4 regions of the Streptomyces sp. NPDC050658 genome follow, and region 2 is predicted to be linked to each of the others. Evidence: riboswitches for the same ligand, from Rfam matches in the RefSeq annotation. Region 2 holds a riboswitch; each other region holds the start of a gene.

The links. Region 2 has a riboswitch for cyclic di-AMP ahead of ACIBKX_RS12360 (NlpC/P60 family protein). Riboswitches for the same ligand answer to the same signal wherever they lie in the genome.
Positions count from the first base shown of each region.
Region 1: linked by a shared signal. The riboswitch ahead of ACIBKX_RS35945 (transglycosylase family protein) and the one ahead of ACIBKX_RS12360 (NlpC/P60 family protein) in region 2 are both predicted to bind cyclic di-AMP.
Region 3: linked by a shared signal. The riboswitch ahead of ACIBKX_RS21320 (M23 family metallopeptidase) and the one ahead of ACIBKX_RS12360 (NlpC/P60 family protein) in region 2 are both predicted to bind cyclic di-AMP.
Region 4: linked by a shared signal. The riboswitch ahead of ACIBKX_RS30625 (M23 family metallopeptidase) and the one ahead of ACIBKX_RS12360 (NlpC/P60 family protein) in region 2 are both predicted to bind cyclic di-AMP.

Region 1 is NZ_JBITGM010000014.1:113,890-118,094, forward strand. It holds gene eno (phosphopyruvate hydratase) at 1-739, opposite strand, end outside; gene ACIBKX_RS35945 (transglycosylase family protein) at 1,062-1,757, opposite strand; cyclic di-AMP (ydaO/yuaA leader) riboswitch at 1,761-1,954, opposite strand; gene ACIBKX_RS35950 (transglycosylase family protein) at 2,149-3,204, opposite strand; gene ACIBKX_RS35955 (cytochrome P450) at 3,384-4,205, opposite strand, start outside.
Region 2 is NZ_JBITGM010000003.1:181,986-186,190, forward strand. It holds gene pcrA (DNA helicase PcrA) at 1-1,633, opposite strand, end outside; cyclic di-AMP (ydaO/yuaA leader) riboswitch at 1,876-2,032, shown strand; gene ACIBKX_RS12360 (NlpC/P60 family protein) at 2,040-3,254, shown strand; gene ACIBKX_RS12365 (hypothetical protein) at 3,353-3,706, opposite strand; gene ACIBKX_RS12370 (NlpC/P60 family protein) at 4,036-4,205, shown strand, end outside.
Region 3 is NZ_JBITGM010000006.1:20,599-24,803, reverse strand. It holds gene ACIBKX_RS21335 (alginate lyase family protein) at 1-236, shown strand, start outside; tRNA gene ACIBKX_RS21330 (tRNA-Met) at 304-377, shown strand; gene ACIBKX_RS21325 (PP2C family protein-serine/threonine phosphatase) at 553-1,716, shown strand; cyclic di-AMP (ydaO/yuaA leader) riboswitch at 1,938-2,084, shown strand; gene ACIBKX_RS21320 (M23 family metallopeptidase) at 2,096-3,178, shown strand; gene ACIBKX_RS21315 (aldo/keto reductase) at 3,389-4,205, shown strand, end outside.
Region 4 is NZ_JBITGM010000010.1:221,692-225,896, forward strand. It holds gene ACIBKX_RS30610 (GNAT family N-acetyltransferase) at 1-344, opposite strand, end outside; gene ACIBKX_RS30615 (HPr family phosphocarrier protein) at 482-763, shown strand; gene ACIBKX_RS30620 (GntR family transcriptional regulator) at 949-1,632, opposite strand; gene ACIBKX_RS30625 (M23 family metallopeptidase) at 1,847-2,647, opposite strand; cyclic di-AMP (ydaO/yuaA leader) riboswitch at 2,660-2,822, opposite strand; gene ACIBKX_RS30630 (pitrilysin family protein) at 3,054-4,205, opposite strand, start outside.

The DNA of each region.
Region 1 (4,205 bases), on a different contig from region 2:
CGGACGCGGCGACGTCGAGCGCGAGCGCGATCTGCTCGCCGGGGACGTAACCGGCCTGCTTGATGGCCTCGAGGATGAGGTCGAGCGCGGCGCGGTTGGAGTCCAGGTTCGGGGCGAAGCCGCCCTCGTCGCCGAGGCCGGTCGACAGACCCTTGTCCTTCAGGACCTTCTTGAGGGTGTGGTAGACCTCGGTGCCCCAGCGCAGCGCCTCGGAGAAGGACTCCGCGCCGATCGGGGCGATCATGAACTCCTGGATGTCGACGTTGGAGTCGGCGTGCGACCCACCGTTCAGGATGTTCATCATCGGGACGGGCAGCAGGTGCGCGTTCGGGCCGCCGAGGTAGCGGAACAGCGGCAGGTCGCTGGCCTCGGAGGCGGCGTGCGCGACGGCGAGGGAGACGCCGAGGATGGCGTTGGCGCCGAGGGAGCCCTTGTTGTCGGTGGCGTCCAGGTCGAACATGGCCTGGTCGATCAGGCGCTGCTCGGTGGCGTCGTAGCCGACGAGCTCCGGGCCGATCTGCTCGATGACGGCGAGGACGGCCTTCTCGACACCCTTGCCCTGGTAGCGGTTCGGGTCACCGTCGCGAAGCTCGATGGCCTCGAAGGCACCGGTGGAGGCACCGGACGGAACGGCGGCACGACCCGTGCTGCCGTCGTCGAGGCCGACCTCGACCTCGACCGTGGGGTTGCCTCGGGAGTCCAGGATTTCCCGGGCTACGACGACGTCGATGGACGGCACGAGCATCTCCTTCTGGGATGTGACGCGGTACGCGGGGCGTTGGCCTCGCGGACACGAGCCTAACCGGCTCCCGGACAAGAGCCAGCCGAGCGACCGCCCTGTGGACAAACCGAGAGCAAAAAGTTTCCGAACGGAACAAAACGGCGGAGGGACAAGCGGAGGGACAGACAGAACCCCGCCCCGGCGCGTACGGGGGATACGCACGCCGGGACGGGGTGGACCCGTGGGGACGGGGGTGGGGCGGGCCGCGCCTCCGCCGAGGCGCGGCCGCCGCTCCGTCAGCTCTTAGCTGATCCGTCGGCCCTCAGTCATCCGTCAGCTCTTAGCTGAGGTGAAGCTGCTGGCCGGGGTAGATCATGTCCGCGTTGTCGATGATGTCGCCGTTCAGCTTGTACACCTTGTGCCAGCCGCCCTTGACGTCGTGCTCCTCGGCGATCTTGGAGAGGGTGTCGCCCTTCTTGACCTTGTACTCGCCGTCGCCCTTCTTGACCTTCTTGCCGGTCGGGGTCTCGACGGTCTTCTTGGACTCGGTCTTCGGGGCGGCCTGCTGCTTGGGCGCCTCGGTCTGGGCGCTCGGCTGGCTCTGCGGCTGCTGGGCCGGCTGCTGCTGCGGGGCGCTCTCCTGCGCACCGCCGCCGTTGTACGCGGTGCCCGAGAGGCTCACGCCACAGGACGGCCAGGCGCCCTTGCCCTGGCCCGCGAGGACCTTCTCGCCGATCTCGATCTGCTGGGCCTTGGAGGCCTGGTCGGCGGTGGCGGCGTACTTCGTGCCGCCGTACGCGGCCCACGTGGAGGACGAGAACTGCAGGCCGCCGTAGTAGCCGTTGCCGGTGTTGATCGACCAGTTGCCGCCCGCCTCGCACTGGGCGACGGCGTCCCACTCGGAGGCGGTGGCGGCGGAGGCCGAGCCGGCGGCCATCAGCGGGGCGGCGACCGCGGCACCGGTGACGCCGGCCAGCGTGGCGACGCGGGTGGCCTTGGACGGGCGGCGGTGCTTGCCCTTGCTGGAAAACAGCATGAGAGATCCCCTCACCGACGCCTGCGAGGTGAGCTGTCGGGTTCGGGCCGATGAAGTTGCCCGGCCGCACGTCATGCGTGCGACTTAACCCCCAGCCGGTCCCAACTCCGCTCGGCAGCCTCTTCGTTCTGCTGCTGTGCGGCCGGGCCCGGCGCAAACCTTGGGTCCCCCGCTCCTGCCTACGGCGCTTGACGCGACGACTGTTCCCGAACGGCCGTTGGCAGGACTAGGCGTACCGACCGGCGGGGCCCGCTGTGGCGAGCGGTCACGACCGTAGACATGCGATCCGCCGAATTTCAAAGACGATCAGGGCTTCTGAGACCCATCTCTCACTTCCGCCAAACTTGGACATTCAGCGCGAAGCGGTTGGCCGACTCTTCGTCAACTTCCCTTACTTTTCGCCCAAATCGAGGCTCTGGCCAGGGAGGATGAGGTCGGGGTCGGAGCCGACGGACTTCTTGTTCTCGTCGTAGAGCTCGGTCCAGCCGCCCTCGATGCCGAGGTCGTCCGCGATGACCCAGAGGTTGTCCCCGGAGCGGACCGTGTACGTCCCGTCGGCGCCGTCCTTCGCGCGGTCGCCGCCGCGCGACGCGTGCCGTCCGGAGCCGTCGCGGTCGCCGCTCGCGGAGTCCTCGTCGGCGGCGCTGTCGCCGCGGTGCCGGCCGGAGCCCTCGCCTTCACCGGCGGAGGGGCGGGAGGGCGTGGCGGTCGGGTCGGGCGAAGTGGTGTCGTCCCGGCCGGACTTGTCGGAGTCGCTGGCGCCGTCGGAGTCGCCGGAGTCGTCAGAGCCCTTGGAGTCGCCGGACTTGCCGGAGTCGCCCTTCTCGGCGCCCTCGGCTCCCTCGCCTGCCTCGCCTCCCTCGTCCGACTTGCCCGAGTCGTCGTGATTCTTGTCTCGCGAGTCACCGTCGGAGGCGGGCTTCTCGGAGGGTTCGTCCGTGGGCTCGGCGGAGTCGCCCGGCTCGGCGCTGTCGTCCGAGCCGGTGGAGCCGGTCGAGTCGTCGGAGCCCGGAGTCGTCTCGGAGGGCGCCGGGGTGATCGGGGCGCCGGGGTCGACGTCGGCCGGGTCGTCGTGCTGGGTGAGGCCGGCGATGAGGCCGCAGCTCGGCCAGGCGCCGGGACCCTGGTCGGCGAGGACCTTCTCGGCGACGGCTATCTGCTGCGAGCGGCTGGCCTGGTCGGCGTAGGGCGCGTAGTCGAGGCCGCCGTACTGCTCCCAGGTCTCCTGTGACATCTGAAGTCCGCCGTAGTAGCCGTTGCCCGGGTCCAGGCTCCAGGAGCCGCCGCTCTCGCACTCGGCGAGCTTGTCCCACGTGGCGGTGTCCGCGGCGCTCGCGCTGGTGGCGCCGAGCAGCGGGATCGCGATGGCTGATCCGGTGACACCTGCCGCGACGATGAGGGCCGGGGCTTGGCGGGGACGTCGGTGACGGCCATTGCCGGAGAGCATGCGGTTGCCTTTCAGGAGACTGCTGCGACGACTGCGGCGCCTGCGTCAGCGGATGCCGAGTCGTCGTGAACCTAGCGACAGTCGAACGCTTGTCACAAGTCGATGCAGCGGAGATCACGTGAAAGTCACAGTCTTGACGCACCGTCAGATGAGCGGTCCGTCGGGGGCTCTGCTTCCGCTTATTTTTTGCTCGTCTGTGCGGGTGTGAACTCCACGGGCAGCGTGCGCAGTCCGCGCATGATGAGCCCGCCACGCCACCGCAAATCATCAGGTTCCGCCGCGAGACGCAGGTCAGGGAGGCGGCTGAGGAGGGTCGCGAGCGCGGTCTGTCCCTCCAGGCGGGCGAGGGGTGCGCCGAGGCAGTAATGAATGCCATGGCCGTAGCCGAGGTGCTGGTTGTCGCGCCGGGAGAGGTCGAGCGTGTCGGGTTCGGCGAATCGCCCGGGGTCGCGGTCGGCGGCGGCGAGGACGACGAGAACGGGGTCGCCGCGGTCGATGTGCTGCCCGCCGATGGTGAGCGGCTCGGTGGCGAACCGCCAGGTGGCGAGCTCCACGGGTCCGTCGAAGCGGAGGAGTTCCTCGATGCCGGTCTCCAGGAGCCCGGTGTCCCCCTCGCGCAGGGAGTCCTGGAGCCGCGCGCGCTGCTCGGGGTGGGTGAGGAGAGCGTACGTACCGTTCCCGATGAGATTGACGGTGGTCTCGAAGCCGGCGAAGAGCAGGATGAAGGCCATCGCGGCGGCCTCGTTCTCGGTGAGGTGCTCGCCGTGGTCGGAGGCGCGGATGAGGCCGGAGATGAGGTCGTCGCCGGGGTCGAGACGCTTGCGGTGGATCAGTTCGGCGAGATAGCCCCGCATCTTCTTCACGGAGCGGGCGACGCCGCCGCGGGGCCCTCCCCCGTGCCGGATCATCATGCCCGCCCAGTCACGGAAGTCGTCCTGGTCCTCGCGCGGGACGCCGAGCAGATCGCAGATGGCGTAGATGGGGAGCGGAAAGGCGAAGTC
Region 2 (4,205 bases):
ACTCCACGACGGTCCGCAGCTCCTCCATCAGCGTGTTGAAACGCTTGACGGCGTTCGCCGAGCGGGCCGCCATTCCGTACGCCTCGTCGACGCGCTTCAGCGCCTGCGGGAAGGAGATCTTCTCGCGCTGCGAGAGCGCGTCGATCATCGCCTCCGCGCGGTCGCCGATGCCCCTCTTGGGTACGTTGAGAATGCGGCGCAGCGGGACGGAGTCCTCCGGGTTGGCGAGCACGCGCAGATACGCGAGGACGTCCCGGACCTCCTTGCGCTCGTAGAAGCGGACGCCGCCGACGACCTTGTAGGGCAGGCCGACGCGGATGAAGATCTCTTCGAAGACACGCGACTGCGCGTTCGTCCGGTAGAAGATCGCCACGTCGCCGGCCTTCGCCTCGCCCGCGTCGGTGAGCCGGTCGATCTCGTCGGCGACGAACTGCGCCTCGTCGTGCTCGGTGTCGGCGACATAGCCGGTGATGCGCGAGCCCGCGCCCGCGTTGGTCCACAGGTTCTTGGGGCGGCGGCTCTCGTTGCGCTCGATCACGGCGTTGGCCGCCGTCAGGATCGTCTGGGTGGAGCGGTAGTTCTGCTCCAGGAGGATCGTGGTCGCGTCCGGGTAGTCCTCCTCGAACTGGAGGATGTTGCGGATCGTGGCGCCCCGGAAGGCGTAGATCGACTGGTCCGCGTCACCCACGACACAGAGCTCGGCGGGGTCGTCGCCCTCGCCTCCGGAGGGACCGACCAGCTCGCGCACCAGGGCGTACTGCGCGTGGTTGGTGTCCTGGTACTCGTCGACCATCACGTGGCGGAAGCGGCGCCTGTAGTGCTCGGCGACGTCCGGGAACGCGCGGAACATGTTGACCGTCGTCATGATCAGGTCGTCGAAGTCCAGCGCGTTCGCCTCGCGCAGGCGCGACTGGTACATCGCGTACGCCTGGGCGAGGGTCTTCTCGAAGCCGTCGGCGGCCTGACCCGCGAAGGTCTCCTCGTCGATCAGCTCGTTCTTCAGGTTCGAGATCTTGGCGCTGAAGGACTTCGGCGGGAACTTCTTCGGGTCGATGTCCAGGTCGCGGCAGACCAGGGCCATCAGCCGCTTGGAGTCCGCGGCGTCATAGATCGAGAAGGAGGAGGTCATCCCGATCGTCTTCGCCTCGCGGCGCAGTATGCGGACGCACGCGCTGTGGAAGGTCGACACCCACATCGCGTTGGCGCGCGGCCCGACGAGTTGCTCGACGCGCTCCTTCATCTCGCCCGCGGCCTTGTTCGTGAACGTGATCGCCAGGATCTGTCCCGGATGCACGTTCCTCGCGGCCAGCAGGTACGCGATGCGGTGGGTGAGGACGCGGGTCTTTCCTGAGCCGGCACCGGCCACGATGAGCAGCGGGGAGTCGGCGTGCAGGACGGCCGCCCGCTGGTTCTCGTTCAGCCCGAAGATCAGCGCCGCCGGGTCGATCACCGGTCGGGGGGCGCCGTCCCGGTAATGCGCGTCCCGGGGTGCGGGCGCGTCGAACTCCCCGTCGAACAGATCATCCGGAATGGGCTCCGGAGCGCTGTCCTCGGGCGGCGGCGGGGGCTCCTCCTCCGATGCCCGCGAGGGCTGGAGGTCCGCCAGGAAGCTGTCATCAAAGAGGCTGCTCATCGCCTCCCGAGTCTAGGCCGCCCCACTGACAACCCGCCCCGGGTTCCGGCCACGAACCCCGCCTACACCCCGCCCGCGGACGGTGACACTCCGCTACGACACGACGTGCCCGCGTCAAGAGCTTCGTAAAGTCACGAAAATGTATCGGGCATATCGCACATCAACCTTCACATGAGCCACACGAGTTGGCTAGCGTGCTCCGCGGGCTGCTCGTACTCCCACCGGCGAACCCCGCCGGGAACGGGTGGCCTCCGCCGAGTCCGATCACCTCGGAGCCGGGGACCCACCATGACCTTGGGGTGAATCGGTCCCGTACGTAGTACGGGACTGTAGGGCAACCTTCCGAACCACCCGCCCGAACCCGACAGCTAACCCGGTAGGCGGTCTACGGAAGGAGTCGCCTCCCTTGGCGTCGCACCGCAAGCCGCGGACCCGCATTGCCGGAATACGCACCACTCCCGCCATCGGCATCACGACGGCGGCCCTCACCTCCGTGGCCCTCCTGTCGCAGAGCGCGAACGCTGCCCCCTCCGCGCCGCAGAAGCCCAGCCTCGAAGAGGTCCAGAAGAAGGTCGACGACCTCTACCACCAGGCCGGCGTGGCCACCCAGAAGTACAACTCGGCCAAGGAGCGCACCGAGAAGCAGCGCAAGAAGGTCGACACGCTCCTGGACGACGTGGCCAAGCGCACGGACAAGCTGAACGAGGCCCGCCAGGAACTCGGCTCGTTCGCCGCTGCCCAGTACCGCACCGGCGCCGTCTCCGAGACCGCCACGATGATGCTCGCCGAGGACCCGCAGGGGTACTTCGACCAGAACCATCTCTCGGACCGGCTGACCGAGCGCCAGAAGAAGGCCGTCGACGACTACCAGACGCAGCAGGCGTCGGCGACGAAGCAGCGTACGAAGGCCGCCAAGTCCCTGGAGACGCTGAGCGATTCCCGGGACGACCTGAAGACGAGCAAGGCCGCCGTCCAGGAGAAGCTGACCAAGGCGCGGACGCTGCTCTCGGAGCTGACCGCCGAGGAGAAGGCGCGGCTCGCGGCGATCGAGAAGAAGAAGGAAGAAGAGGCCAAGCGCAAGGCCGCGGAGCTGGCGGCCAAGCAGAAGGCCGAGGCCGAGGCGGAGGCCAAGCGCAAGGCGGCCGAGGAGGCCGCCCAGAAGGAGCGCGAGGAAGAGCAGCAGAACGACGGGACCGACGGGACCGGCGACAGCACGGAGACCCCGGACACCGGCTCCGGCACCGGTTCTGGGGACGCCGACAGCGGCTACGCGACGAAGGCCGCGAAGGTCATCGACTTCGCGGAGGCGCAAATCGGCAAGCCGTACGTGTGGGGCGCGACGGGCCCCGACTCCTACGACTGCTCCGGGCTCACCCAGGACGCGTGGAAGGCCGCCGGGATCGACCTGCCGCGTACGACGTGGGACCAGGTGAAGGTCGGCACGACGGTGAAGACGGCCGACGCCAAGCCGGGCGACCTGGTCTTCTTCTACGACGACATCAGCCACGTCGGGATCTACATCGGCGACGGCAAGATGATCCACGCCCCGAAGCCGGGCACGAACGTCCGCGTCGAGTCGATCTACTACATGCCGATCCACAGCGTGGTGCGGCCGGCGTAACCGTCACACACGAAAACGGCCTCCACGCGTGCGTGGAGGCCGTTTTCTGCGGTCGGCTCAGGTCTTCTGCGGACCGGCTCAAGTCTTCTGCGGTCGGCTCAGGTCCAGAGCACCGCGATGAAGATGTTCACGACCGTCAGCAGGCCCACCGCCCCGAACATGCCCTTGTCGACCTTCTCCTCGTCCCGCTTCACATAGACCAGCGCGAGGATCACGATCAGCACGGCCATCTTGATGCCGATCTTGAGGTTGTTGACCGGGTTGTCGTCCGCCTGATTGAGGCCCACCAGGATCACGCCCGTGACCAGCATGGTCAGCGCGCCGTGCAGCATCGCCGGGGTGAAACGGGCCGTGCCCTGGCCCATCTGCTTCATCTGGGTGAGGAAGCCGCCCAGCAGGGAAGCGATGCCGATGATGTGCAGGCCGACGAAGACATGGGTGAGTACGTCCATGGTTCCGGAGCCTAGCCGGGGCCCTCCCGCCCCTCCGTACCACCCCACTGCCACCGGGCGGGCCACAAGCGCCGCATCGGTCACGGGCCCGTTCGAAGGGGGCGCGTCCCGGCGGTACGCGCAGTCACATACGGTCACCGGTCGGCGCACTTCCGTCAGTTGAGTGCATCCCGTCACCAAGCCGTGACGGCCAGGTTTAGCGTCCTTCGTCAGGTGACCGGCTCCCCACCGCCGTCCGGACCAGGGGCGGCAGTCGGCCACCACCGCCGAGAAGCCGGCGGCGGCCTGTTCCCCCTGTGCGGGCCGCCGCCGGACCCTAAGGAGCACCCGTGGCAGCGCACCGCAAGCCCAGCCGGCGCTCACTCAGTGGCCATACGGCCCGTACCGCCGCCACCATCGCCCTTGCCGGGGCCGCGACGGCGACCGCCTTCGACGGCACGGGCCACGCGGAGCCCCGGCTCAGCCCGGCCGAGGTGAAGAACAAGGTCGACGCGCTCTA
Region 3 (4,205 bases), on a different contig from region 2:
CCGCGCTCGAATTCCACTCCAAGTACCAGCTGGGCGCGAAGGCACCGAAATGGCTGTGCGGCGGGAAAGTGCAGCGCGACATGGGGCCCGACACCGAGGTCGGGCTCAATCACCTGGGGCAGCGGCTGAAGCTGGATCTTCCGGAGACGGAGAAGTTCACGGAGCGGCGGCGGCCCGAGGGCACGGACGATCTGTTCGTGGCCTGGGAGACCCTTACGCATGCCCAGAACGCGTGAGCCGCGCCCCTGCCGGTTAACCGGTTCGCTTTTACCCCGCCACATGGCGTACTGTTCATTTCAACGGCGCGGGGTGGAGCAGCTCGGTAGCTCGCTGGGCTCATAACCCAGAGGTCGCAGGTTCAAATCCTGTCCCCGCTACTAAAGACCGAAGGCCCGGATCCAGATCTTGGATCCGGGCCTTCGGCGTTCTCCCGTATCCCCCACGTTTCATCCGATCGGCCCACACCGCTCGCCGCCCGCCGCCGCTCCGGGAAGCCTGGACAGGTGCGGTCATGGGGCTGGTCCCGGGCGCGGACTTCGGCGGGAGACAGCGGTGGGGCAGCGAGAAGGACGTCCGAGGGAAGGCCCCGACGTCCGGCACGAGCGGGCCCTGGTGCGGCTCCTGCCGTGGCTGCTGCTCGTCATCGGGGTCGTGTACGACGTCTCGACGCCCCCGGAGTTCACCGCGGCTCCCCTCTTCACCGCCGCCCCGCTGATCGCCGCCCCCTTCTACTCGCTGCACAGCACCAGCCTCATCGGGGCCGCCTCCTGCGCCGCCGTGCTCACCCTGCACTTCGGCAACAGCACCACGACCGACGTGGAGGCCGTCACCGAGCTGCTCACCGTGGTGACCGTCGCCGTGCTGGCCGTCCTCATCAACCGTGTCGTACGCAGAAGCGACGAGCAGCTGGCCTCCGCCCGTTCCATCTCCGAGACCGCCCAGCGCGCCGTCCTGCCGCAGCCCGACCACCGGATCGGAGGGCTCGACGTCGCCGCCCGCTACGAGGCCGCGGAGGCCGACGCCTTCATCGGGGGAGATCTGTACGCCGTCCAGGACACCCCGCACGGCGTACGGCTGATCGTCGGCGACGTACGCGGCAAGGGGATGGGCGCGGTGGCCGCCGTCGCCGTGGTCATCGGGGCCTTCCGCGAGGCGGCCGAGCAGGAGGCGACGCTGGAGGCGGTGGCACAGCGGCTGGAGCGGGCGCTCGCGCGGGAGGGCACGCGGCGCGAGGGACTCGACGCGTTCGAGGGGTTCACCACGGCCGTCATCGCGGAGATCCCGCACGGCGACGGAGTCATCCGCATCGTCAACCGGGGCCATCCCGAGCCGCTGCTCCTGCGCGGTGACGGACGGCTGTGCGTGCTGTCGCCGGGGGAGCCCGCGCTGCCGCTGGGGATGGGTGACCTGGGGGCCTGGCCGGACCGTGCCGACGAGGCGGAGTTCCCGCCGGGGGCGATGCTGCTGCTCTACACCGACGGGCTCTCGGAGGCGCGGGACATCCGCGGCGAGTTCTACAACCCGGCGGCCCGGCTCGGCGGCCGGATCTTCCCCGGCCCGCACGGACCGGACGTACTCCTCGCGACGCTCGTCGAGGAGGTGCGCCGGCACACGGGCGGCGGCGGGACCGACGACATGGCGCTGCTCGCGGTTCGGCGGCCGGAGGCGCCGGACGCCGGGCCGGGCCCTGGGGACGATGTCACGGGCCGTGACTGAAAGACACCACTCCGCATAACAACTGACGTACTGTCAAGGAGATGTGAAGGTCCGGTGGGCGAAAAAGTGCGGCCAACTCGCCCCGTTCCGGCCCTCGGTGTCCCGTTAAGTACAGGCCAAAGGCGTTAACGATCAGTCGGAACGGCTTGGAATACGGCACCGCTGTCTATTAACGTTCGATAACGCAGCGCGGTCGTCCCAGCCGTCACTCGAGGCGGCTCCGTGCGCACGCGCCTAATCCCGAAAGGGAGCCGGGGAACCACCAATTGGGGTGAATCGGGCATCTGTGCATCCGTGCCAGATGTTCGTAGGAGACCTTCCTGCTCCGAACCCGTCAGCTAACCCGGTAGGCGAGAAGGAAGGAAAGGAGCGCGCCCCAGTGGCGTCCAACCGGCCTGCCCCCCAAGCCGTTTACGTACCGAATGACGACGAGATCGGTGCGTACGACGAAGAGCCCTGGGAGGAGTGGAACCCCACCGAGGAGTCCATTCGTCCCGTCCGCGGCAGGCACCGCGTCCACAAGAGGGGCGGCGGCGGACTCGCCCGCAGCTCCACCGTGCTCGGCGTGGGCGTCATCGCCGCCGTCGGTGCGGGCGGCATCGCCACCGCGCAGGGCGGCAAGCCCCCGGTCTCCATCGAGATGCCGGACATCTCGGCCGTCACGGACTCGCTGCCGGAGGCCAAGTCGCTTCCCGGCGTGGGCTCGCTGATATCCGATGACTCCGACGAGTCGGGCTCCTCCGGCGAGGGCGTCGCGAGCGCCACCCCGCTCTCCGTCGCCGGCGTCAGCGCCGAGGAGGCCCAGCAGGGCACCACGGGCGCGGGCGAGGCGCTGCGGGCCCGCATCATGGAGCAGGCCGAGAACCAGCAGGACCAGGCGGACGACGCGGTCCAGAAGGCGGCCGAGGAAGCCGCCGTCAAGAAGGCCGCCGCGCAGGCCGCCGCCGAGCAGTCCGCGGCCGAGAAGAAGATCGCCGCCGCGAAGGCCGCCGCCAAGAAGAAGGCGGAAGAGGAGGCCCGGCGCAAGGCCGAGGCCGAGCGCCTGGCCAAGCTCGCCAAGAGCTACACCCTGCCCCTCGCTTCGTACACGCTCACCAGCACCTTCGGTCAGCCCGGCTCCATGTGGTCCTCCGGCTACCACACCGGCCTCGACTTCGCGGCGCCGACGGGTACGCCCCTCAAGGCGATCCACACCGGCACCATCAAGGAGGCCGGCTGGGCGGGGGCGTACGGCTACCGCACCATCCTGGAGCTCGAGGACGGCACGGAGATCTGGTACAACCACCAGTCCTCGATGAGCGTCAGCGTCGGCCAGAAGGTCACCACCGGCGACACCATCGGCCGCGTGGGCGCCACCGGCAATGTCACCGGGCCGCACCTCCACCTGGAGATCCACCCCGGCGGCGACGACACCGGGGTCGACCCGGCGGCGTGGCTGCGGGGCAAGGGTCAGTCCCTCTGAGGAAAAGCCTCTGACCGAGGGCCGGTCCCTCTGAGGAATCCCCTCTGGTTGAGGGCCGGTCCCTCTGCGGCACCCCATCAACTCCGGCGGTCCTGGCGGCAACCCCCCGACGTCAGGGCTGCCGGCTTCGCATGCCCACGAGCCGAGCCGGTGCGGAACTCGGATCCCGCTGTACGGAATGCCAGCCTCCGTAGGCGTGTTGAGCCCCGTATGACTTCTCTACGCAAGCTTGGCCCCTCCGACCTCGAGGTCTTCCCGCTCGCCCTGGGCGGCAACGTCTTCGGCTGGACGGCCGACGAGGCGCAGTCCTTCGCCGTGCTCGACGCCTATACCGCGGCGGGCGGCAACTTCGTCGACACCGCCGACGTCTACTCGGCCTGGGCGCCGGGCAACAAGGGCGGCGAGTCCGAGACCGTCATCGGCAACTGGCTCCGCGCGCGCGGCAATCGCTCCGATGTCGTCGTCGCCACCAAGGTCGGCGCCCACCCGGACTACAAGGGCCTGTCCGCGAGCACCATCAAGTCCGGTGCCGAGGAGTCGCTGCGCCGTCTCGGCACCGACTACATAGACCTCTACTACACGCACTTCGACGACCCGAGCGTCCCCGTCGAGGAGATCATCGGCGCGCTCGACGAACTGGTGAACTCCGGCAAGGTGCGCGCCATCGCCGCGTCCAACCTGACCGCCGAGCGCCTCCAGGAGTCCCTCGACTTCTCCGACCGCGAGGGCCTCGCCCGCTATGTGGCGCTCCAGCCGCACTACAACCTGGTCTCGCGCGACACCTACGAGGGCTCGCTGCAGGACGTCGCCTCGCGCTCCGGCCTTGCCGCCGTCCCGTACTACTCGCTCGCCTCCGGCTTCCTCACCGGCAAGTACCGGCCGGGCGCGCAGGTCGACAGCGCGCGGGCCGAGGGCGCGGGCAAGCACCTGGAGACCGAGCGGGGCGTGCGGGTGCTCGCCGCCCTCGACGCGATAGCGGCGGCGCGCGGCGCCGAGGTCGCGACGGTGGCCCTCGCGTGGCTCGCCG
Region 4 (4,205 bases), on a different contig from region 2:
GCGACCTCCGCCTCGTCGGCGGGCGCGCTCGCGGACATGCCGCGTTCGTCGATGCGGTCGAAGCGCACGGTGGCGATGAACTCGCCGCCCACCGTGGCCGCGAGTCCCACCCGGTCCACGTGGTCGTGATGGGTGAAGCGGTGCACGTCCTTGGCGGACAGGCGGGGGTAGGGGGCGAAGAAGCGGTAGTACTTCGACTCGTCCGAGACCTGCTCGTAGAAGCTGACCAGACGGTCCGCGTCCTCGGCCGTGATGGGCCTGATCCGGGCCGTTCCCCCGTCTCGCAGCACGACGTCGGCCTCCCAGTGGGCGGGGTATGCGTGCCGGTCCGACGGGGTCTGCATGGGGCAAGCGTACGGGTCGCGCGGCCGTCTTGGCCGGGTACCGTCGACGGGAGACGGACCTGCGGCCGGCGGAGCACTCGCGACGGCATGAGAGACTGGTCTAGACAACTGTGAGACACCTGGAAGGGCAGCAACACATGGCTGAGCGCCGCGTCAACGTCGGCTGGGCCGAGGGCCTCCACGCCCGACCCGCCTCCATCTTCGTCCGCGCGGCCACCGCCGCCGGCGTCCCCGTGACGATCGCCAAGGCTGACGGCAACCCCGTCAACGCCGCTTCCATGCTCGCGGTGCTCGGCCTCGGTGCGCAGGGCGGCGAGGAGATCGTGCTCGCCTCCGACGCCGAGGGTGCGGACGCCGCCCTCGACCGCCTGGCGAAGCTGGTCGCGGACGGCCTCGAGGAACTCCCCGAGACCGTCTGACGACGACTGCCGTACGCGCACGCGGAAGGGCCCGCCCCGTAAAAGGGGGCGGGCCCTTCCGTGCATTCGCAAGAAAGCCCGGACGCCCTTCACGGGAAATCCCGGCCGCGCGCAGCCAAAGGTCGCGAAATCAGGGCAGCGGAATTAGCCGCCCAATTGACACCTCTTTGTATACGGCGCCCTCGTTAAGTCTGAAGGCTCACCGTGTTTACGGCATGTTGCGAATCCCTCACGCCCGCCCGCGGCGGAAATCGCAGCCGGTGCGCCGCCGTCGCCCGTTCCGTGTGCTGCGCGGTGAGCGCCCTGGCCCGTTCCGCGTCCCCGCGGGCGACCGCGTCGACGATCCCGGCGTGTTCCGCCCAGGACTCCGCGGGCAGAGCGGGCGATGCGACGACGTACATCCAGGCGATCTTGTGCCGGAGCTGGGTGAGCAGGGCGGTCAGGCCCGGGCTGCCGGAGGACTGGGCGAGCGTCTCGTGGAACCAGCCGCCCAGCGAGCGCAGATCCTCGCTCCCGCCGCGCCGCGAGCGCTCCTGGCCGAGCCTGACGAGACCGCGCAGGACCTTGAGATGGGCGTCCGTGCGGCGCTGGGCGGCGCGAGCCGCGGCGAGCGGCTCCAGGAGCATGCGGATCTCCAGGAGGTCGGCGGCCTCCTGCTCGGTCGGCTCCGCGACGCACGCGCCCGCGTGCCTGCGCGTGACGACGAACCCCTCGGCCTCCAGGGTGCGCAGCGCCTCGCGCACCGGGACGCGGGAGACTCCGTAGCGGCGCGCGAGCAGTTCCTCGGTGAGCCGGCCGCCCCGTTCGTAGACACCGGAGACGATGTCGTCCCGAATGGCCGTGCATACCGAGTGCGCGGGAATGCGCATGACTGACCTCCGCCTTAATCCCCACGAAACGCGGTCGATTGACGCTCGTTCAGTGACTCTATTGCAGAGTGACAGAATTTCCGACGGCGGGCCGGAATCCATGGATATTTTTTGGCCAAAGGCAGGGCTGGAGGGCCGGAAGACCGGAAGTGCCGGAAGACCGGAACGGCGAAAGCCCCGGCTCGTGACGAGCCGGGGCTTTCGGAGAATGAGATCAGACGTTGACGCCGTGCGACCGGAGGTAGGCGACCGGGTCGATGTCCGAGCCGTAGTCCTCGCCGGTGCGGGCCTCGAAGTGCAGGTGCGGGCCGCTGGAGTTGCCCGTGGAGCCGGAGAGGCCGATCTGCTGGCCCGGCGTGACGGCCTGGCCGACGGTGACGCTGAGGGACGACATGTGGCCGTACTGGGTGTACGTGCCGTCGTTCATCTTGATGACCACGTTGTTGCCGTAGGCGCCGCCCCAGCCGGCCTCGACGACGGTGCCGGAGCCGACCGCGTGGACCGTGGTGCCGGACGCGGCGTGGAAGTCGACGCCGGTGTGGCTGCCGGAGGACCACATGGCGCCGCCGGTCTGGTAGCCCGTGGAGACGTACGAGCCGGTGATCGGGGAGACGTAGCTGTTCAGGCGCTTGCGCTCGGCCTCGCGGGCGGCGCGCTCCTTGGCCTCGCGCTCCTTCTTGGCCTTCGCCTTCGCCTCGGCCTCCGCCTTGCGCTTGGCCTCGGCGGCCTTCTTCTTGGCGGCCTCTTCGGCCTTCTTGGCGGCAGCGGCGTCGTCGGCGGCCTGCTGCTGGGCGGCGGCCTGCGCGTCGATGCTCGCGGCGAGCGAGTCGCCCACGGAGATGGCCTGGGTCAGGCCGGTGGCCTCGACCGCCGCGTCGTCGGCGGCGAGCGCCGGAGCGGCCAGGCCTCCGATGACACCGGTGGTGGTGAGGGCTGCGACGCCCGCCACGTTCGCGGTGGTACGCGTGAGGCGGCTCGGGCGACGGTGCTTCCCGGTGGCACGGGTGAACGCCATGAAGCGGCTGGTCCTTTCCTTCCCTCTCGCCTACCGGGTTAGCTGACGGGTTCGGAGCAGGAAGGTCTCCTACGGGTTCCTCGCCTGGCGGCAAGGTGCCCGATTCACCCCAGGGGACATGTGGGTCCCCGGCTCCCCTGGCTCGCGCCGTACGGGGACTCGGCGATGACTGTCCGGTGCCGCGGGTGCGGCGTACTGCATGACGAACAGTCGGACCAGACGCTAAGCGGGGCGTCTTTCCATCGCCAAACGGATCAGAGGTTTTGTAGCGCACGCCACAGGTCAGACACGTAACCTCCATGTCAATTCGGACATATGAGGACCCCAGTGGCCAATTCTCGCCACTGGGGTCCCGTTATGTCCTGACTGTCACTCAGCCCCTACCGGCACCGGTCCGTGCCGGAACTCAGCCCGTGACCACACTCACTTCGCCGATGCCGAGCGCCTTGACGGGCTCCTCGATCCGCGCCGCGTCGCCGACGAGGATCGTCACGAGCCGGTCGCCCGGGAAGGCGTTCACGACGGCGGCGGTGGCCTCCACGGTGCCGGTCGCGGCCAACTGCCGGTACAGCTGCGCCTGGAAGTCGTCCGGCAGGTGCTGCTCGACCTGGTCGGCGAGGGTGGCCGCGACGGACGCCGCCATCTCGAACTTGAGCGGGGCCACGCCCACCAGGTTCTGCACGGCCACGTCGCGCTCGGCGTCCGTGAGGCCTTCGGCGGCGAGAGTGCGCAGCACCTTCCACAGGTCGCCGAGGGCCGGGCCCGTCGACTCGGTGTCCACGGAGCCGCTGATGGCGAGCATCGCGGCGCCGGTGCCGTCCGGGGCGGAGCGCAGCACCTGCGCGAACGCCCGTACACCGTAGGTGTATCCCTTCTCCTCGCGCAGGACGCGGTCCAGACGGGAGGTGAGGGTGCCGCCCAGGCAGTACGTCCCGAGGACCTGGGCGGGCCAGACGCGGTCGTGCCGGTCGGCGCCGATACGGCCGATCAGGAGCTGCGTCTGGACGGCTCCGGGGCGGTCCACGATGACGACGCGCCCGGTGTCGTCGGCGGTCACCGGCGGCACCGGACGCGGCTCGGCCGTGCCGCCCGTCCAGGCGCCGAGGGTGTCGGCGAGGACGGCGTCCAGATCGGTGCCGGTCAGGTCGCCCACGACGACGACGGTCGCCGTGGCGGGACGGACGTGCTTCTCGTAGAAGGCGCGCACCGCGGCCGAGTCGATGGCCGTGACCGTCTCCTCGGTGCCCTGGCGGGGGCGCGACATGCGCGAGGTGGCCGGGAAGAGCTGCCTGGAGAGCTCCTTGGCAGCGCGGCGCGCCGGGTTGGCGGCCTCGTGCGGGATCTCGTCCAGGCGGTTGGCCACGAGGCGCTCGATCTCGCTGTCCGCGAAGGCGGGGGCCCGCAGGGCGTCGGCGAGCAGGCCGAGCGCCTTGGGGAGCCGGGAGACCGGGACTTCGAGGGACACCCGGACGCCGGGGTGGTCGGCGTGTGCGTCCAACGTGGCGCCGCAGCGGTCCAGTTCGGCGGCGAACTCCTCGGCCGAGTGCTTGTCGGTGCC